Eleftheria terrae: one gene and its partners. The main gene of each other region encodes a partner of the protein of the gene in region 3 in a complex. Links are inferred from orthologs where the notes say so. Each region holds a gene or a part of one and is shown on either strand. Other genes may lie near its edges. The genes, in order: holA, dnaX and holB.

Region 1 (3,926 bases), 2.7 Mb from region 3 along the record:
CCGGCCACATCGTCTGGGACGAGGTGATCGCCTTCTGGCTGGTGCTGTGGCTGCTGTCGCCGGGGGCGGGCGGCGAAGGTGGCCTGTGGACGCAGCTGGCGGCCTTCCTCTGGTTCCGCTTCTTCGACGCTGCCAAGCCAGGCCCGGTTGCCTGGGCCGACCGCCGCTTCAAGGGCGGCGGCTGGCGTGGCGGCTTCGGTATCCTCTTCGACGACCTGGTGGCGGCCTTCTGCACCCTGCTCGTGTTTGCGCTGTGGCGTGTCTGGTGAGGCAGCGCCGCCATTCCAAGCCCTAGAAAGGATCCGCTCCGATGGACAACCCGCAGCCGCAGGGCCAGATGCTGGAGATGAAGGTCGGCGACCCCCTGCTGACCCAGCTGGGGCTGGTGCTGGCCGCGCGCAACCTGAAGCTGGTGACGGCCGAATCCTGCACCGGCGGCCTGATCGCCGGCGCTTGCACCTCGGTGGCCGGCTCCAGCGACTGGTTCGAGCGCGGCATGGTGACGTATTCGAACGAGGCCAAGACCGAGCTGCTGGGCGTGCCGGCCGAGCTGATCACCCGCCACGGCGCGGTCAGCCGCGAGGTGGCGATGGCCATGGCGCTGGGCGCCCTGCAGCACTCGCGCGGGCACATCAGCGTGGCGGTGACCGGCATCGCCGGGCCGGGCGGCGGCAGCGAAGCCAAGCCGGTCGGCACCGTGTGGTTCGGCTTTGCGCGCGGGCAGGACTTCGTGCACACCGAATGCGTGCGCTTCAAGGGCGACCGGGCCCAGGTGCGGTCCGCCGCGGTGGGTCATGCGCTGACCCGGTTGGTGGCGATCGTCAGCGGCGACTGAGGCCGCTGCCGCGCTGGCGCTAGGCCGGCGCTGCATGCCCTACAGTGTGGCGATCCTTACCTCCGTTGCCGACCGCCATGAGCCTCCTGCTGGCTGCTTCCTTCGACAATGCTGAACGGGCCCGCTGGCTGGCCGAGCTGCAGGGCCACCTGCCCGGCGAGCAGTGGTGCGTCTGGCATCCCGGCCTGGCGGCCGGGGAGCGCGAGGAGGTGGAGGTCGCCATCGTCGCCAACCCGCCGCCTGGCAGCCTGGCTGGCCTGCCACGCCTGCGCCTGGTGCAGTCCTTGTGGGCCGGCGTGGACCGGTTGCTGCGCGATCCCGGCCTGCCGGCCGGCGTGCCACTGGCCCGCATGGTGGACCCGGCCATGAACGAGGCGATGGCCGAGACTGCGCTGTGGGCGGTGCTCTCGCTGCAGCGGGGCTTCTACGACTACGCGCGCCAGCAGCGGCAGGCGCAATGGCTGCAGCACGGCCAGCGCCGCGCCGACCAGGTGGCGGTGCTGGTGCTGGGCCTGGGCGAGATGGGCCGCACGGTGGCGCTGCGGCTGCTGGCCAATGGCTATCGCGTGACGGCCTGGAGCCGGCGGCCGGCCCGGCTGGACGGCGTGCTCACCTGCAGCGGCCCGGAAGGCCTGCAGGCGGCCCTGCCGGAGGCCGACATCGTCATCAACCTGTTGCCGCTGACGCCGCACACCGAGGGGCTCTTCGATGCCCGCACCTTCACCCGCATGCGCGAGGGCAGCAGCCTGGTGAACCTGGCGCGCGGCGGCCATGTGGTGGAGGCCGACCTGCTGGTGGCGCTGGAAGAAGGCCGGCTGCGGCATGCCGTGCTGGATGTGTTCCGCGAGGAGCCGCTGCCGGCTGGCAACTTGCTGTGGTCGCACCCGCGCGTCACGGTGCTGCCGCATGTGGCGGCCCAGACCGACCCGACCACCGCGGCTGCGGTGGTGGCGGCCAATGTGCGCGCCCTGCGCGCGGGGCAGCCGCTGCACCACCTGGTGGACCGGCTGGCCGGCTACTGAGGGGCGCTGCCGACATGCCGGCCCGGCCTGGCCGGCAGGGCCGCCGCCGTCAGGCGCGCAGCGCCAGCCAGCGGCCGCTCGCCTCGCGCGGGCTGACCGGCACCGAGACCGCTTCCACCACCATCAGCGCCAGGCGGCGCAGCGCGGCCCACGGCTCGGCGGGCCAGTCGGGATGGCGCAGGCCCTTGACCAGGCCGTCGCAGACCTGGGCCGCATCGAGCAGCGCGTCCACGCTGCGGTCGCTCAGGCGCGGCAGCACCCGCTCGAACAGCTTCTCCTTCAGGCCCCAGACCCGCTGCTCGCGCAGCGCCATGGGCAGCGGCCGGCCGGCCAGCAGCGCGTCCTTCACCCGCTTGAGCGTGCGGATGTCCTCGGCCAGCGTCCAGTGCACCAGCACCGCCGCCTCGCCCTCTGCCTCCAGCCCGTCGAGCATGCGCAGCACCCGCGCCACCTGGCCGGCAAGCACCGCCTCGGACAGCTTGAACACGTCGTAGCGGGCCACGTTGAGCACCGCCACCTCGACCTGCTCGAAGCTCAGTTCGCCGGGAGGGTAGAGCAGGCCCAGCTTCTGGATCTCCTGGTGGGCGGCGAGCAGGTTGCCCTCCACCCGGTCGGCGAAGAAGGCCAGCGTGCGCTGCCCCTCCTCGCCGCCTTGCACCCGCTGGCCCTGGGCCGACAGGCGCTGTGCGATCCAGCCGGGCAGCAGCTTGCGCTCGATGGGGTCGATGCGCACCGTGACGCCCGCGCCGTCGAGCGCGGTGAACCAGCCGCTCGACTGGGCCGTCTTGTCCAGCCGTGGCAGCACGACGATGGTCACCAGGTCGTCGCCCAGGTGTTCGCAATAGCGCTGCAGGGCCTCGGAGCCGTCCTTGCCCGGCTTGCCGCCGGGAATGCGGATCTCGATCAGGCGCTTGTCGGCGAACAGGCTGAGGGCCTGTGCCGCGCCCAGCAGTTCGCCCCAGTCGAAATGGGCGCCGGCCACCGTGTGCACGGTGCGCTCGGCATGGCCGGCGGCCCGGGCGGCGGCACGGATGGCGTCGCAGGCTTCCTGCACCAGCAGCGCCTCGTCGCCATGCAGGGTGTAGAGCGGCCGCAGTTCCCGCTGCAGGTGGGCCTGCAGCTGATCCAGTCGCAACTGCATCAGGGCTTCACCGCGGCCAGGCGGCGCAGCATCTGGGTGGTGATGTCGCGGCGCATCTCGCGCACCAGCTCGGCTTCCTCGCTTTCCTTGCCGAGGGCCGCGCTTTCGTTGTAGCTGAGCGGCTGGCCCAGCTCCAGCGTGGTGTCGGGAATCAGCTCCCGGCCGGAGGGCGTGCGCACGCGAAAGCGCACCCTCGAACGCAGCGTGATTTCACGCACCTGGCCGGCGGCCGTGTTGGCGCTGACCGAGCGCACGATGCTGTCGTCCAGCACGTCGAGCACCACCTCGGCGTCCTTGGCGGCTTCGACCACCCGCAGGTCGGGCGCGGCCGCCAGCTGCCGGCGCAGCTCCAGCGACAGCTCCGAGCGGGGGGCCACGCCGAGCTGGATGCTGCGGAAGGCGAAGGTCGGCGCGCCGCGCAGCTTGAAGCCGCAGCCGCCGAGCAGCAACGCCGCCATGGCGGCGCTGCCGAGCAGGCCGCGGCGGGACAGCGGGCGGCGGAGGAGGCGGGCGGCGGCGGAGCGGGTCGTCATCCGGCTCATACCACCACGTTGACGAGCCGGCCCGGCACGATCACCACCTTCTTCGGCGGCTTGCCCTCGGCGAACTTGGCAAAGTCGGGCGAGGCGAGCGCCGCCGCCTCGATGGCCGCCTTGTCGGCCGACGCCGAGACCTTCACCGAGCCGCGCAGCTTGCCGTTGACCTGCAGCATCAGCTCGATCTCGTCCTGCACCAGCGCGCCTTCGTCGACATGCGGCCAAGGCGCATCCAGCAGCTCGCCGTACTGCGCCACATAGCCCAGGTCCTGCCACAGCGCCTGCGTGATGTGCGGGCAGGCCGGGTAGAGCACCCGCAACAGGATGCCCACCGCCTCGTGCACCGCCCAGCTGGCGTAGTGCCGGTCCGGGTGGTTCTGGGCGTCGAAGCC
Region 2 (7,874 bases), 580 kb from region 3 along the record:
AATGTCCGAAAGGGAGGGGAGCCGGAGCAGTATTGCGCTGGGCCGCGTGATCGTTGTTTCCGCGAAACCGGTCAAAGGCGGGCGGCGATCAGCGACAGAGTCATCTTGCCGACATATTGAAGCCGTCCAATTCGCACTGGTAGACATGGCGGTGGGCACCGGGTGGCGCAACCGAGCCTTACATCTGTCCGAATGGGCAGGAGGACCGGGAGGAGATGACGCAGGGGGCTCCCGCCCGTTTTATTGAAACGATCCCCGGGTGGAACGACCGCCCCGGAAACATAAAGACATGCCGCCGCTTGGCGCATGAGCGCGGAGGCGACGGCATGAGGGATGGGGGTTGTCAATCGTTCCAGACGTCGGTGTGATGGCCCGGGAAGACGGCGCAGACGTCGCAGTCCTGCCGGTCTTCCAGGGCGAGCGAAACGGCGTCGTGCCAGGTGCTGGCATGCAGGAGCACGGTCTGATAGTCGATGTGCGGGCCGGGGCTGCGAAGGACCACGGTGAAAGGCAGTCCGGCACTGTGCGGAGCCCAAGGTTCGGTGTCGTCCGATGGGGTCTCAGGCAATGGCCGCGACGGCTCGAAGCCGCGTTCAACGATCATGCGGGTTGCGTCCCATGCGATGGTCATGCTGTGTCTCCTCGCGATTGCGAATGTGCAGGGTAATGTCTGCTCCAAGGGCAAGGGCGGGATGCCCACGCATATGTATGCGCAGCTATCGTCTAAACCTGTCAGGGCTCGCAGACCGATGCACCAAGCCGGGGCCGATTGCCAGTGGCATCGATGCCGGAGGTGGTGGGCGACGGTCCTGGACAGGGCGAAACTCGGTATAAACCCTGGGCCCGCGGCAGGCCGGCAGCCGGGCCGTGGGGCGGTCCAGCTGTGGAGGTGTCGCGCCCCGGAGGGTGGCATCGTGGAGTCTGCGCTGCCTGCCGGCCTTCCTCCGCTGGAGCGACTGGCTCGGCGAACTGCCGAATCCCGCACAGGCCGCTGCTGGCGGCATCCACGACTCGCATCGCGTCGGGCTCATGGCAGCTGCGCGTCATGTCGGGTGGACCGCGCTTGCCAGGGGCAGGCCGGCACGATCCCCGGCATATCGGCGCCGCGCCGCTGTGACTGGGAGCGGTGCAGGGGGCGCCTGCATGCCCCGAAGTGTGCTGCCGCCTGACCCTCCCGACCGGCTTGGCGGGAAGGCGCTCAGCGGCGGCGCCTGGCAAGGTGGCCGCCGACTGGCCACCCAGCCGACCCATATCAGCGCATCGGTGTGCGGCTCGGGAATCGACTGCTGCAAGTATGCGTGCCGCCTCCCGTGGATCTGCCCGTAGCCCACGATTCCACCGCGATCATTGATCGCGGTTGCTGAGGTGAGCTCCCCGCCTTCACCGGTTGCGTCGAGGAGGTCCAGGTTCTGCGTCGTTTCCCCATCGTAGGAAAACGCACGGGCGGCGCTGCTGCCTTTGATCTGAGAGGATCCGACGCCATGCCCTGCGGCATTGGCGTCACCGCCGACCGAGCCTGCCCCTCCAAGGGTGCCCAGGTCGCGCAGCACGGTGCCATCGTGCAGGAACGCGTGCATGGCTGCGTCACCAGCGAGCTGCGCCGCTCAGGTGACGGTGCCTCGTGCATTGATTGATGCCATCGGCTCAGCCGGTGCTGCCGCCGAGCGTTCCCAGGTCGTGCATGGTGCTGCCGTCATGGATGAAGGCGCGTCCTTGGGATTCCTGGTGATCCTACGGAGTGCGGGCGGTTGCGTCGGTGAGCAGCCTGTTTTCGCCGATGTCGCCGGCGCTGCTGTAGACAGCCTCGAACCGATCCAGATTGACCAGGCGGTAGCGAGGTGCCGCCAGCCAGCCTCCGGTGGCCAGGGCGAGCGACAAGGCGACGCCCCCGCGGGCAAGTGCAGGAGGGATGAACGTCTGAAGCTCCTGGCGTGATGGAGCGTTCACCTTATCCTGCGGCCAGCCGGCACGAGGCCCCCGGAGCAGGGACGTCGACAGGAGCGCGCCTTTCCTTCGCCAAGGGGCGGCCAGTACCGCCTGCGGGGGGCTGTCGGGCTCGGCGGTGGATGGGCGAGCTGCGGTCCCGCCCGGCATGTGGGCGGTGCCGGACAGGCCGCTGGCGGCTTGGCCTTCAAACGGTGCTTGCAGCGTGCCGGGCACCGCGGTGCATGGCGCGATCGAAGGCCATGCTGGCCCTTACTGGCCAACTGTGCAGCAGAGATCGGTGCAGCGGAGATCGGTGGGGTGGGCGGGTCCGATGTCGGCCCTTGATGGGGTGCACGGGCGGGATGGTCTGCTTCCCTTGAACACCACCGATGGATGGAAAGCCGCCGCGTGGCGGCTTTCGAGAAGATGGGTGACGAGCCTTAACCCCGGCACTGGTCGCAACGGTTAGGGCTGCTTCGTTCCCGACCTGACCCGGTTGGCCGCGCTCCCATGCGGGGAGGCCCGTCAAGCGCGATTGTAGGCCAGCTTTTCGCCCGGCGTCCGCCGCGGCATCGAAAGTTGCGAAGTGAAGTGCATTGCGCCTCGCTGCGTGGCCCCGGCGAGGAGGGGCGCCGCCCCCGTAGAATTGCGACATGAGCTACCTTGTCCTGGCCCGCAAATACCGCCCGCGCACCTTCGAGCAAATGGTGGGGCAAGAGCATGTGGTGCAGGCCCTGTCCAATGCGCTGACGCAGCAGCGCCTGCATCACGCCTACCTCTTCACCGGCACCCGCGGCGTGGGCAAGACCACGGTCTCGCGCATCCTCGCGAAATCGCTCAACTGTGTGGGTGCCGACGGGCAGGGCGGCATCACCGCCGCGCCCTGCGGCGCGTGCCAGGCCTGTCGTGACATCGATGCCGGCCGCTTCGTCGATTACGTGGAGCTTGATGCCGCATCGAACCGCGGTGTTGAAGAAATCTCGCAGCTGCTGGACCAGGCGGTCTACAAGCCGGTGGTGGGGCGCTTCAAGGTCTACATGATCGACGAGGTGCACATGCTGTCCAACACCGCGTTCAACGCGATGTTGAAGACGCTGGAAGAGCCGCCGGAGTACCTGAAGTTCGTGCTGGCCACCACCGATCCGCAGAAGGTCCCGGTCACCGTGTTGTCGCGCTGCCTGCAGTTCAACCTGCGGCCGATGGCGCCCGAGACGGTGCTGGAGCACCTGGAGTCCGTGTTGCAGGCCGAGCAAATCGCGGCCGATGCCGGAGCGCTGCGGCTGTTGTCGCGCGCTGCGCGCGGCTCCATGCGCGACGCGCTGTCGCTGACCGACCAGGCGATTGCCTTTGGCTCCGGCGAGCTGCGCGAGGCGGGTGTGCGCCAGATGCTCGGCGCCGTCGATCGCAGCCATGTCTACCGGCTGATCGAGGCCCTCGCAGCCGGGGATGGTGCGGCGGTGGTCGATACCGCCCGGCAGCTGCGGGCCCAGGGGCTGTCGGCCCAGGGGGCGCTGGAGGAAATGGCGGTGCTGCTGCAGCAGCTGGCGGTGCTGCAGGTGGTGCCCGACGCGGCCGATGCCGGCGATCCCGAGGCCGAGCGGCTGGCCCGCCTCGGCGAGTTGCTGCCGGCCGACGAGACGCAGCTGCTCTACAGCATTGCACTGCACGGCCGCAACGAACTGGGGCTGGCACCGGATGAGTACAGCGGCCTGACGATGGTGCTGCTGCGCATGCTGGCCTTCAAGCCGGCCGTGGGCGGTGGTGGCGGTGGGCGGCCGGCGTCCTCGGCGCCGCTGCAGCGGCCGGCGCAGAACGCCGCCCTGCGCGTGGCCATGCGCAGCAACGAGCCGTCGGCCGAGGCCGCTGCGCCAGGCGCGGAAGCCTCGCTTGCATTGCGCCAGCCCGGCACTCCGGCTGCGCGGCTCGACGGGCCGGCTGCCACGGGCACCGGCGTGGCAGCCCAGCCGGAGGCGCGGCCTGCGCAGTCCGCCCCATCGGCCGCTGCAGCGGCGGCCCAGCCAGCCGAGCCGCCGGCTCGGCAGCTGTCCGAGAACACCCCGGTCACCTCTGCCGGCCCGGCCCACCAGCCGCTCGCGGCGCCCCCGGTGGCCGCGGCCAGGCCGGTGGCCTTGCGCCAGTCAAGCACCGCGCCGGTACGCAGCATCCAGCCGCCGGCTCGCGCCAGCGCCGAACCCCCGCCTTGGGAGGACCTGCCCGAGGACCCTGCGCCGGCTGCTGCAGCCACTCGCCCCATCGCGCCCGCGCCGGCCCCGGCAGACCCCCGTCCGCCGCAGGTTGAAGCCGAGCCTGCGCCGGGCTCCGTGGTCCCGGCGCGAGCCGAGCCGGCCGTGCTCGACGTGGCACCGCCTGCCTTCGTGCAGCAGCAGCCGGCCTCCGTCGCTGCGCCGATCGCGGTGCCCGCCGCGGCGGACTCGCCCATTGGCGAGCGCTGGCATGCGCTGGTGCTGCAGATGGCTGAGCGCGAGCTGATTTCGGCCCTGGTGCGCGAACTCGCGATGCAGGCCGAGTGCTGCGCCATGGCCGACGGCGAGGCGCCCTGGCAGTTGCGGGTCGAGCGCAACACCCTGGCGGCCGAGGCCACCCGGGCCAAGCTGGAAGCCGCCCTCGCCGAGGTGCTGGGCCGGCCGGTGCGCCTGCAGCTCGAGGTGGCGCCGACGCAGGACACACCGGCCCGTCGTGAAGCCGCCAAACGCGCTGCGCGGCAGCGCCAGGCCGAGGAAACCATCCAGGGCGACCCGCTGGTGCGCTCCCTGATGCAGCAATTCAGCACCGCACGCATCGTGCCGGGCTCGATCCGGCCGGTATGAAGCTGTGCAGATTACCCGGGCGCCGGCCCCTTGATGCCGGCACCGACACCCCTTGAACCCGAAAGGAAAGACATGCTCAAAGGACAACTCGCGGGCCTGATGAAACAGGCCCAGCAGATGCAGGACAACCTCAAGCGCGCCCAGGAAGAACTGGCCAGCGTCGAGGTGGAAGGCCAGTCCGGCGCCGGCCTGGTGAAGGTGCTGATGACCTGCAAGCACGACGTCAAGCGCATCACGATCGACCCCAGCCTGCTGGCCGACGACAAGGACATGCTGGAGGACCTGGTCGCCGCCGCCTTCAACGACGCCGTGCGCCGCGCCGAGGAAGTCAGCCAGGAGAAGATGGGCAAGCTCACCGCCGGCATGCCGCTGCCGCCCGGCATGAAGTTCCCGTTCTGAGTGCCCGCGAGCGATTCGCGCCCGACCCGCATTCCCACACAACGCCGTACCGCTGCCACACATGTCGTCTTTCGATGCCCTGGTGCAGGCCTTGCGCCGCCTGCCCGGAGTGGGCCCGAAGTCGTCGACGCGCATGGCCTTCCACCTGCTGCAGCACGACCGGGAGGCAGCCCACCTGATCGCGCGGGCCCTCGACGACGCCATCCGTGATGTGCGGCACTGCCGGCTGTGCAATACCTTCACCGAGGCCGAGGTGTGCGACACCTGCCTCGACCCGCAGCGCGACACGGCGCAGTTGTGCGTGGTCGAGACGCCGGCCGACCAGGCCGCGGTGGAGCGCACCGGCAGCTACAAGGGGCTGTACTTCGTGTTGATGGGCCGGCTCAGCCCGCTGGACGGCATCGGTCCGCGAGAGATCGGCCTGGAGCGCTTGTTCGAGCGTGCCGCGGAGGGGGAGGTGCGCGAAGTGATCGTCGCCACCAACTTCACCGCCGAAGGCGAAGCCACCGCCCATGTGCTGGCCGAGGGCCTGAAGGCCCGCGGCCTGCGGGTGACCCGCCTGGCGCGCGGTGTGCCGGTGGGCAGCGAACTGGAATACGTCGACCTGGGCACCATCGCCCATGCCTTGGTGGAGCGGCGCTGAGCCGGGCCGCCTCTGTCCCCCCGCGGGATGCCTTTGCCAGGAGCGAAGACCGATGAGCATTGCCATCTGGTGTGTGTTGATCGCTGCCTTGCTGCCGATCGTGTGCGCAGGGCTGGCCAAATCCGGCCAGCTCGGCAAGCGCCGCAGCGAAGGCGGCTACGACAACCATGACCCGCGCGCCTGGCTGGCCCGCCAGCAAGGCTGGCGCCAACGGGCCAATGCGGCGCAGGCCAACAGCTTCGAGGCCTTGCCGTTGTTCATCGGCGCGGTGGCCATCGCCATCAGCACCGGCGCGCCGGCCGCGCGCGTGGACCTGTTGGCGGCGGCCTTCGTGGGGCTGCGGCTGGCCTACATCGCGCTGTACCTGGCCGACAAGGCGACCTTGCGCAGCCTGGTGTGGGCGGCTGCACTGGCCGTCAACATCGGCCTGTTGTTTTCCGGGACGGCAACGCGGGTGTGACGGGCAGTATCGCCGTCGCTGGGAGTTTCCCTGCCCGGATCGGTCCCGATTGGAGCCGGCAGGTCCTGCCGATAAGCTGCCGGTCATGCCGCTGCACCTGCCCGTTCCGCTGATGCGCCCTTCACGCCGCCCGAGCCGGCGCGACTGCCTGCGCACCTTCGGCGCCGCCGCGGTGCTGCTGGGCACCGGCCTGGGGGGCGCCCGGGCCCAGCCGGAGCAGGTTCGCGTCTCGGTGGCCCTCGGGCGGGGCGAGTCCTTCTGCCACCTGCCGCTGACGGTGGCGCAGGAGCTGGGCTACTTCCGCGCCGAGGGGCTCGACGTGCGACTGCTCGAAGTGCCGGAGCCGGGCAGTGCCTCGCATGCGGTGCTGGCGGGCGATGCCGAATTCGGTTCGGGCGCCTACCTGGGCCTCGTGTCCCGGCAATTGCAAGGGCATCCGCTGCGCACCGTGGTGCTCGAAGGGCGGACACCCAAGGTGTCCTTCGGTGTTTCTGCGCGGCTGATGTCGACCTGGCGCGGCATGGGCGACCTGCGGGGGCGGCGCCTCGGGGTGGCTGCGGCTGGCAGCCTGTCGCAGGTGCTGGCCCGCGTGTGCCTGGCCAAGGGCGGGCTCAAGCCGGCAGAGGTGCAGTTCGTCCCTCATGGTTCGATGCAGGAGGCCGTACAGGCCTTGCGCAACGGCGCGATCGACGCCCTGAGCCACCTGGACCCCGGCATGACACAGCTGGAGCTGCGCGGCGAGGCACGGGTGGTGGCCGATCCGCGCACGCCCAAGGGCGCACATGAGCTGTTCGGCGGCCCGATGCCGGGCACCTGCGTGTACGGGGCGCCGGCTTTCGTGGAGCGCCATCCGCGCACCTGCGAGGCCTTCGTCTATGCGGTGGTGCGGGGGCTGCGCTGGCTGCAGACGGCGCAGCCGCAGGACATCATCAAAACGGTGCCGGCCGAGCTGATGGGGGACCGTGCGCTCTATCTGGCGTCCTTCTTCAAGGTGCGCGAGTCCTACTCGCCCGATGGCGAGCTGCGTGAAGACGCCTTGCGCACCGCTTGGAAAGCGGCCGGCTGGCTGGGCGAGCCGCGGCCGCAGGACGACCTGCAGGCGCTGCTCGGCCGCAGCCATACCAACGAGTTCGTGCTGCGTGCCAGGGCCAGGCTCAGGGCCTGACCCCGGCGGTGCCTGGCCGCCCGGCGCTCGAGCGGCCTTGCGGTTCAGCCGCTCAGGCGCTCAACCAAACAGCCAGCGCAGGAAGCTCACCAGCGACTGGATGGGATTGACGGGGCGCGCATAGTCGGACGACTGGTCGGCCTCGACATGGCGCATCGGCGGCGCCTGGCGCTGCAGGACGTTCTCCACCACCGGCGACAGGTCGGCGATGCCGCTCTCCTCGATGCCGGTGCCCGAGAAGTCGACGATGGTCAGGCAGTGCGCGTCGTTGAAGGAGCGCCAGAAGGGCACGTGCCAACCCACGTTGTCGTGCTGGCCCAGTACCGGCAGCCATTGCGAGATGTCCTGCCGCCAGCGCTGGTTGATCAGCTTGCGGCGGGTGGGCTCGTCCGGCGCGCCGATGATGTCGGGATGGAACTTCGCGTAGCTGAAGGCCGAGTAGATGCCATCCTC
Region 3 (7,899 bases):
ATGGCAGCCGCCTGCGCCTCGGCGAGCTGCTGGCCGAGCTGCCGGTGGCGGTGCTGGTTCCCGAAACCGACGCGGGGCCGGCCGACGCCCGCGAACCGACTTCTTCTTCCGACCCTGCCTGAGCCTCCATGTCCAAGGCCCTCAAGATCCTGTTCGTGACGCCCGAATGCGCCCCCTGGGTGAAAACCGGTGGGCTGGGCGACGTCAGCGCCGCGCTGCCGCAAGCACTGGCCGCTCTGGAGCATGACGTCAAGCTGTTGATGCCAGCCTACCCGGCCCTGCGCGCCCTGCGCGACGGCGCGCGCCTGCTCTTCCAGCGGCCGGCCCAGGGGCACTGGCCGGCCGCGCGCGTGCTGCATGCCGGCCGGCACGACGGCGTCGAGCTGCTGCTGCTGGACTGCCCCGGCTACTACGACCGCCCCGGCGGGCCCTATGAAGACCCGCAGGGCGAGAACGCGCTGCGTTTCGGCTTGCTCAGCCGTGTGGCCGCGGAGCTGGCGGGCGGGGCCTCGCCCTGGCGCGAGTGGCGACCGGACATCCTGCACTGCAATGACTGGCCCACCGGGCTCGCGCCGGCCTACCTGCAGCAGCTGCAGCCGGGCGGCACGCGCAGCGTGATGACCATCCACAACCTGGCCTTCCAGGGCCTGTTTCCGCTGGAACGCGCCCGCGAGCTGGAGCTGCCACCGCCATGGCTGGTGCCGGACGGCCTGGAATACTGGCACCAGCTGTCCTTCCTGAAGGCCGGCATCAACTTCAGCGATGGCATCACCACCGTCAGCCCGAGCTATGCCCGGGAGATCCGCGAGCCGGCGTCGGGCTGCGGCTTCGATGGCATCCTGCGCGCGCGCGCCGGGCGCCTGTGCGGCATCCTCAATGGCATCGACGAAGCGGTGTGGAACCCGGCCACCGACCCGCACCTGCCGCAGCGCTACGACAGTGGCCGGCTCGAACTCAAGCGCGTGAACAAGGCCACGCTGCAGCAGCGCTTCGGCCTGCAGGAAGACGACGGCGCGCTGCTGTTCGGGCTGGTGAGCCGGCTGACCGAGCAGAAAGGGATCGATCTGATCCTGGAGGTGCTGCCCTGGCTGCTCGCGCAGGGCGGGCAGCTGGTGGTGCTTGGCGTCGGCGAGGCGGGGCTGGAGCAGCAGCTACGCGACTGTGCCGGCCGGCATCCGCGGCAGGTGGCGGTGGAGCTGGGTTTCAACGAGGCACTGGCCCACCAGATCGAGGCGGGGGCGGACGCCTACCTGATGCCGTCGCGCTTCGAGCCCTGCGGGCTGAACCAGATGTACAGCCAGGCGTACGGCACGCCACCGGTGGTGCATGCGACCGGCGGGCTGGCCGACACGGTGGTGGACCTGGCGGCTGCGCCGGAGCGCTCCAGCGGCTTCTCGTTCTCGCAGCCCACCGCAGGCGCGCTGCAGGCGGCGCTGCAGCGGGTGTTCGAGGCCTGGCGGGAACCGGCGGTGTGGCGGGGACTGCAGCAGCGCTGCATGGCGCAGCAGCTGGGATGGCGGGGCCGGGCGCAGCGCTACGTGGACGTCTATCGCGAGCTGCTGGCGGCCTGAGCAGGCGGGAGGCCGGCGCCGCCGCCGGTGGCTCAGGCTTCGGTGTCGGCGCTGGTGGCTTCGGCGTCGGTCTCGGCCTCGCTGTCGATCTCCTCGTCGAAGGCGGCCGTGTCACGCGACACGGTGGCCAGCAGCGGCTTGTCGAGCGGGCGGCAGATGCGGCGCTTCAGGCGGCTCAGCCGCTCCGAGCTTTCGACGGCGCTGAGCACGGCTTGCGGGTTCAGCATCAGGGCAAACGGGTCGGCGGGCAGTTGGGTTTGCATGTCGAAGGCTCCAGAAAGGGCGGTGGGCATGCAGTGAACTTTAGGCCTGGCCGGCTGGGCCCGGTAGTCGGGCCCCAGCCAAAGAAACGTCGGAATTCGCCCGACAAACGCCCCTAGTCGGCGCCCGACGCAGGCGCTGCAATGGCCGGCGCGGCGTTGTACGTACGGGCATGCCGCTCGATCTCTTCGGCCAGCTTGACACGCTCGGCCGCCCGGGCGAAATCAGCCGCCGTCAGCCCCTTCTCGTTGCGCAGCGTCGGGTCGGCACCGGCCTCGAGCAGGACGCGCGTGGCGTCGTCGCTGCCATAGCGGGCGGCCATCATCAGCGGCGTGGTCTTGTTGGGCGATTCGGCGTCGATGAAGGCGTGGTGCTCCAGCAGCAGCGCCACCACCTCGGGCTTGCCGCCGCTGGCGGCGTAGTGGAGCGGGGTCCAGCCGGTCTTGTTGACGTCGGCACCCCGCTCGATGAGGCGCCGGCACCAGTCCAGCTCGCGCTTGAGCGCCGCCATCATCAGCGGCGACTCGCCCAGCGCGTTGAGGCGGTTGACGTCCACCTGCGGGTGGGCGAACAGCGCCTCGGCCGTCTTCAGGGACACCTCCTGCAAGGCAATGGTGAGGCCGGCCCGGCCGTGCTCGTCCAGCGTGTTGGGGTCGAAGCCCCGTTGCAGCAGCTCGCGCACGGTGTCGCCGTCGTCGCGCATCAGGGCCCGGAAGAAATCGACATAAGCCCCTGCCTGGGCCATCGGCGCGGCCAGCGCCAGCACCAGCGCCCACACCCACTTCAGCTCGATGCGCACGACACGACTCCTATTATTTCACGCCAAAAAATAAGCGACCCGACAGCCGCTTAGCGCCTATTGATGAAAAAACTCAGGCCGCAGCCTGAAGCCGCGGCACACCGAACAAGCGCTCGAAATTGCGGCTCGTGGCGTCCGCCACCTCCTCCACCGACAGCCCCTTCAGCTCCGCCAGCTGCCGCGCCACATGAGGGACATAAGACGGGTTGTTGGTCTTGCCGCGGAAGGGCACCGGCGCGAGGTAGGGGCTGTCGGTCTCGATCAGGCAGCGCTCGAGCGGCACATGGCGGGCCACCTCGCGCAGGTCGGCCGCGGTCTTGAAGGTCAGGATGCCCGAGAAGGAGATGTAGAAGCCCAGCTCCAGGGCGGCATCGGCCACCTGCTGCGTCTCGGTGAAGCAATGGAAGACGCCACGCGCCCGGCCCTGGCCCTCTTCCTGCAGGATGGCCACCGTGTCGTCCGAGGCACTGCGGGTGTGGATCACCAGCGGCTTGTCCAGCGCCAGCGCGGCCCGGATGTGGGTGCGAAAGCGCTCACGCTGCCACTCCATGTCGGCCACGCTGCGGCCGTTGAGGCGGTAGTAGTCCAGGCCGGTTTCGCCCAGGGCCACCACCTTCTCGCGGGAGCCCAGGTCGAGCAGCCGCTGCAGGGTCGGCTCCTGGACGCCTTCGTTGTCGGGGTGCACGCCGGCACTGGCCCAGAAGTTGTCGTGCTGCAGCGCCAGCGCGTGCACGGCGTCGAACTCTTCCAGCGTGGTGCAGATGCACAAGGCCCGGTCCACCTGGGCGGCGGCCATGGCCTGGCGGATGGCGCCGAGCTGCTCGGCGAGTTCGGGAAAGGTGAGATGGCAGTGGGAGTCGACGAACATCGAATGTCTGGATGGCGGGCCAATGAAAACAGGCGCCTAGCCTACACCGGCCGGCGCCTGATTCGGGAGCCCAGGGGGCTCAGGAGAGCGTCAAAGGGTTTGCGTGGGCTTGGCCGACTGGATGGCGGTGCCCAGCAGTTCCTCGATGCGCATCTTCAGCAGCCGCGACTTCTCGTCGCTCGGGAAACGCACGCCCACCCCTTGCGTGCGGCCGCCGGAAGCGTTGGCCGGGGTGACCCAGGCCACCTTGCCGGCCACCGGGTAGCGCTGCGCATCCTCCGGCAGCGACAGGAGCAGGTAGATGTCTTCGCCGAGCTTGTATTCACGGGTGGTGGGCACGAAGAGGCCACCGTCGGTGAAGACCGAGATATAGGCCGCATACAGCGCACCTTTCTCCCGGAACACCAGCTGGATCACGCTGGGCCGTGCCGGCGTGACGCCCGCCGGGGCGGCAGGGACAGGACGTTGTTGGGTCAGCTCGCTCATTCGGCGGAGTGTAAGGCGCGCCGCGCCTGGGCCACAAGCGACTCGAGCATCAGGCCGGCATTCCAGGCGTGCTCTTCGTGACGGGCTACACGGCGCAGCTCCGCGCCCCAGGCGGTGAGCGCGGGCAAGCCGGCACGCAGGCCCTTGAAGGCCGCCGCCGGGAAGTAGCGCGGCTGCGCCCCCACCGTGACGCACAGCGCGTCGTGGCAGACCTTTTGCAGCGTCTCGACCGCCAGCGGCACCGACCAGCCAGCCAGGGCCGCCACCTCCCCGCCCGCCAGCCGTGCGGGCAGCTGCTGCCAGGCGGCAGCATCCAGGCCCTGTTGCGCCAGTTGCCGCGCGGCCAGCGGCAGTTGCCCGGCGGCGGCCAGCAGCACCTCGGCGCCGGCCAGGCCCTGCGCCTGCAGCCACTCGCGCGCCTGCGCCTCGCTGGGTGGCGCCAGGCGCTGCAGCTGGCAGCGGCTGCGGATGGTGGGCAGCAAGGCGTCCACCGCTTCGGTGCTCAGGACAAAGCGCGCCTGGCCCGGCGGCTCCTCCAGCGTCTTGAGCAAGGTGTTGGCCGAGATGGCATTCATGCGCTCGGCCGGATGCACCAGCACCACCTTCGCGACACCGCGCGAGGAGGTCTGCTGGGCGAATTCGACCGCGCGGCGCAAGGCCTCGACCTTGATCTCCTTGCTGGGCTTGGCCTTGGCCGCCTTGGCCTTGCCTTCGGACTCGGTCTCGGCGGCGGCCCAGCCCAGCTCCTCTTGCAAGGCCTCGGGCAGCAGCACCAGCAGGTCGGGATGGGTGCGTGCCTGAACCAGCGTGCAGCTGGCACAGCCGCCGCAAGGGCGGGCAGCCGCGTCGGGATGCTCGCAGAGCCAGGCCTGCGCCAGCGCCAGCGCCAGCTCGAACTGGCCGATGCCGGGTGGCCCGGCCAGCAGCACGGCATGGCCGCGCTGAGTGGCCAGCAACTCGCGCAGCGGCGCCTGCAGCCAGGGCAGGCCCGGTGATGCCGCCCCGCTCACAGGCCGTGCCGCGCCACCGCGGCCTCGAGTTGGGCCCACACGGTGGCCCGCTCCTGCCCCGCATCGAGCCGGGCAAAGCGCTGCGGATGGGCCTGTGCGCGAGCGGCGTAACCCTCGGCCACACGGCGGAAGAAGGCCAGCGGCTGCTGCTCGAAACGGTCCGGCACCCGGGCGGTGGACAGGCGCTCGGCCGCCACTTCGGGGGGCAGGTCGAACCACAGCGTGAGGTCGGGCTGGCGGCCTTGCTGCACCCAGTGCTCCAGTTGCGCGAGCACTGCCGTGTCGAAGCCGCGGCCGGCGCCCTGGTAGGCGAAGGTCGCGTCGGTGAAGCGGTCGCACAGCACCACGCAGCCGCGCGCCAGCGCCGGCTCGATCACCTGTTGCAGGTGGTCGCGGCGGCCGGCGAAGATCAGCAGCGCCTCGGTCAGCGCATCCATGGATTGCTGCAGCACCATCTCGCGCAGCGCCTCGGCCAGGGGCGTGCCGCCGGGCTCGCGGGTCAGCACAACCTCGCGCCCGGCACGGCGCACGCGCTCGGCCAGGGCCTGGATGTGGGTGGACTTGCCGGCACCGTCGATGCCTTCGAAGCTGATGAAAAAACCGCTCATGCCGGCCTGGATGGAAAGGGTTCAGCGTTTGCGCTGGTACTTGTCGACCGCACGATTATGCTCATTGAGGCTTTCGCTGAAGACGCTGCTGCCATCGCCCCGCGAGACGAAATACAAGGCCTTGGTGGCAGCCGGCTGCACGGCCGCCAGCAGCGACGCCTTGCCGGGCATGGCGATGGGCGTCGGCGGCAGGCCGGGCCGGGTGTAGGTGTTGTAGGCGGTGTCGGCCTGCAGGTCGCGCTTGCGCAGGTTGCCGTCGTAGCGGTCGCCGAGGCCGTAGATCACGGTGGGATCGGTCTGCAGCGGCATGCCGATGCGCAGGCGGTTGTTGAAGACGCCGGACACCATGGCGCGGTCGCTCGACAGGCCGGTTTCCTTTTCGACGATGGAGGCCAGCACGAGGGCATCGTCCGGGCTCTTGAGCGGGCTCGATTCAGCACGGGCGGCCCAGCTCTCGGCGAGCTTGCGCTCCATGGCGCGCATGGCGCGCTTCATCACCGCCATGTCGCTGCTGCCACGGCTATAGGCGTAGGTGTCGGGGAAGAAGCGACCTTCGGGATGACGGCCCGGAGCGCCGAGCGCGGCCATGATCTCGGCGTCGCTCATCGCCGCGGTGGTGGGCCGCAGTCCTTCGGCACGCGCCAGCTCGGCGCGGAACTGCTTGAAGGTCCAGCCTTCGATCAGGCGCACGGTGGCCAGCGTCTCGTCGCCCAGCACCATCTTGCGCAACAGCTCGCGGGGCGTGACGCCGGGGCCGATCTCGTAGCTGCCCGCACGGATGCGGCGCGCCTGGCCCGACCAGCGGAACCATTCGTAGAGGGCAAGCGCCGGCGCCTCGACCCCGGCCGCCACCCAGCCATTGGCGATCTGCCGCGGCGACATGCCGCTCTCCACCGAGAACTCGACCGACGGCGACGCCAGCGGCAGCGGCCGGTGCAACCACCACGCCACCACAGCGGCCGCCAATGCCGTCAGCAGCAGGAGGACGCCGAACAGGCGCTTCAGCAATCGCATCACGAATGAACCATTTGAAGCCGGGGTTGTCCCTGGCGCAGACCGGTGAACGGGGGGTGATGATAATGGAGGCATGAACACCGATAGCTCCGTCCATCCCTCCCCCGCCCCCGTCGAGGGTGCCGTTGCCCTCAGCCACTGGGGCGTGATCGCTGCCGACGGCGAGGAGGCGGCCAAGTTCCTCCACAGCCAGCTGACGCAGGACTTCGCGCTGCTGGGCACGGGCGAGGCGCGCCTGGCCGGGCTGTGCTCGCCGAAGGGCCGGTTGATGTTCAGCTTCGTCGGCTGGAAGGAAAGCGCCAGCCGCGTGCTGCTGGCCCTGCCTGCCGAGCAACTGCCCGCCGCCCTCAAGCGGCTGAGCATGTATGTGCTGCGTGCCAAGGCCAAGCTGAGCGACGCGAGCGCCTCGGTGCGGCTGCTGGGCCTGGCGGGCCCGGCCGCCCGGGCCTGGCTGGGCGAGCAGGCGCCGGACAAGGTGTGGGGCCGCTCGGCCGCCGGCGACCGCTGCGTGATCCGCCTGCCCGACGCGCTGGGCGAGCCGCGCTACCTCTGGGCCGAGGCGAGCACCGACGCCGCGGCCGCCCAGGCCGGCCCGCAAGCCGCCCTGCCCTCGCTGCCGCTGGGCGTATGGCAATGGCTTGAAGTGCAAAGCGGCGTGCCGAGCATCGTGCCGGCCACCATGGAGCAGTTCGTGCCGCAGATGGTCAACCTGGAGGCAGTCGGTGGCGTGAATTTCCAGAAAGGCTGCTATCCCGGTCAAGAGGTGGTGGCCCGTAGCCAGTACCGCGGCACCCTCAAGCGCCGCGGCTTCCTGCTGCATTCGCCGCAACCGGCGGCGCCTGGCCAGGAGATCTTCCACAGCGCCGACCCCGGCCAGCCCGCAGGGCTGATCGCCAACGCTGCCGAAGTGCCGGCGGGCCTCGACACGCCAGGCTGGGCCGTGTTCGCCGAGCTGAAGCTGGCCGCGGCCGAAGGCGGCAGCCTGCACCTGGGCAGCGCGGACGGGCCCCCGCTGAGCCTGCGGCCGCTGCCCTATGCCCTGCCGACCGAAAGCTGATCGGCGCGTGACTTCCTTCACCCTGGCCCGATCCGGCGCCCCGCATTAGTTCACGTCTGAGGTTTCTGGGTGCGCCGCCTTTTCATCTACTATCGAATCGCCTCGGCCGACGCCGCTGCCGCGCAGCCGGTGGCCCGGGCGATGCAAGATGCGCTGTGCGCGCGCCATCCCGGCCTGCAGGCCGAGCTGTGGCGCCGCCCGCAGGAGAAGGACGGCATGCAGACC

What was found.
Region 1: the proteins of holB (region 3) and holA are in contact, whole or in part, in a cryo-EM structure (PDB 8GIZ), measured with the Escherichia coli proteins. The link is inferred for Eleftheria terrae from one-to-one orthologs.
Region 2: the proteins of holB (region 3) and dnaX are in contact, whole or in part, in a cryo-EM structure (PDB 8GIZ), measured with the Escherichia coli proteins. The link is inferred for Eleftheria terrae from one-to-one orthologs.

Annotation. Positions count from the first base shown.
Region 1 is NZ_CP106951.1:3,214,688-3,218,613, reverse strand. Bases 953-3,926 are described here. They hold holA (DNA polymerase III subunit delta), read right to left. Parts: upstream 2,999-3,926; coding sequence 1,907-2,998; downstream 953-1,906. Other genes in these bases: leuS (leucine--tRNA ligase), read right to left, coding at 3,537-3,926; N7L95_RS14210 (LPS-assembly lipoprotein LptE), read right to left, coding at 2,998-3,531; N7L95_RS14220 (2-hydroxyacid dehydrogenase), read left to right, coding at 953-1,857. Outside these bases: N7L95_RS14230 (phosphatidylglycerophosphatase A family protein), read left to right, coding at 1-269; N7L95_RS14225 (CinA family protein), read left to right, coding at 347-835; more of N7L95_RS14220, read left to right, coding at 913-952. UniProt on the Escherichia coli protein: Part of the beta sliding clamp loading complex, which hydrolyzes ATP to load the beta clamp onto primed DNA to form the DNA replication pre-initiation complex.
Region 2 is NZ_CP106951.1:1,088,201-1,096,074, reverse strand. Bases 2,192-5,166 are described here. They hold dnaX (DNA polymerase III subunit gamma/tau), read left to right. Parts: upstream 2,192-2,579; coding sequence 2,580-4,754; downstream 4,755-5,166. Other genes in these bases: N7L95_RS04850 (YbaB/EbfC family nucleoid-associated protein), read left to right, coding at 4,827-5,153. Outside these bases: N7L95_RS04875 (hypothetical protein), read right to left, coding at 344-631; N7L95_RS04870 (hypothetical protein), read right to left, coding at 1,044-1,577; N7L95_RS29725 (hypothetical protein), read left to right, coding at 1,576-1,935; recombination mediator RecR, read left to right, coding at 5,215-5,796; N7L95_RS04840 (MAPEG family protein), read left to right, coding at 5,849-6,256; N7L95_RS04835 (ABC transporter substrate-binding protein), read left to right, coding at 6,342-7,421; N7L95_RS04830 (pectin acetylesterase-family hydrolase), read right to left, coding at 7,482-7,874. UniProt on the Escherichia coli protein: Part of the beta sliding clamp loading complex, which hydrolyzes ATP to load the beta clamp onto primed DNA to form the DNA replication pre-initiation complex.
Region 3 is NZ_CP106951.1:512,736-520,634, reverse strand. What follows is about bases 2,989-5,988. They hold holB (DNA polymerase III subunit delta'), read right to left. Parts: upstream 4,996-5,988; coding sequence 3,982-4,995; downstream 2,989-3,981. Other genes in these bases: mltG (endolytic transglycosylase MltG), read right to left, coding at 5,625-5,988; tmk (dTMP kinase), read right to left, coding at 4,992-5,603; N7L95_RS02595 (PilZ domain-containing protein), read right to left, coding at 3,590-3,985; N7L95_RS02600 (TatD family hydrolase), read right to left, coding at 2,989-3,499. In the rest of the region: N7L95_RS02620 (malto-oligosyltrehalose synthase), read left to right, coding at 1-122; glycogen synthase GlgA, read left to right, coding at 129-1,571; N7L95_RS02610 (hypothetical protein), read right to left, coding at 1,604-1,834; N7L95_RS02605 (ankyrin repeat domain-containing protein), read right to left, coding at 1,948-2,631; more of N7L95_RS02600, read right to left, coding at 2,705-2,988; more of mltG, read right to left, coding at 5,989-6,617; CAF17-like 4Fe-4S cluster assembly/insertion protein YgfZ, read left to right, coding at 6,691-7,674; N7L95_RS02570 (DUF4936 family protein), read left to right, coding at 7,744-7,899. UniProt on the Escherichia coli protein: Part of the beta sliding clamp loading complex, which hydrolyzes ATP to load the beta clamp onto primed DNA to form the DNA replication pre-initiation complex.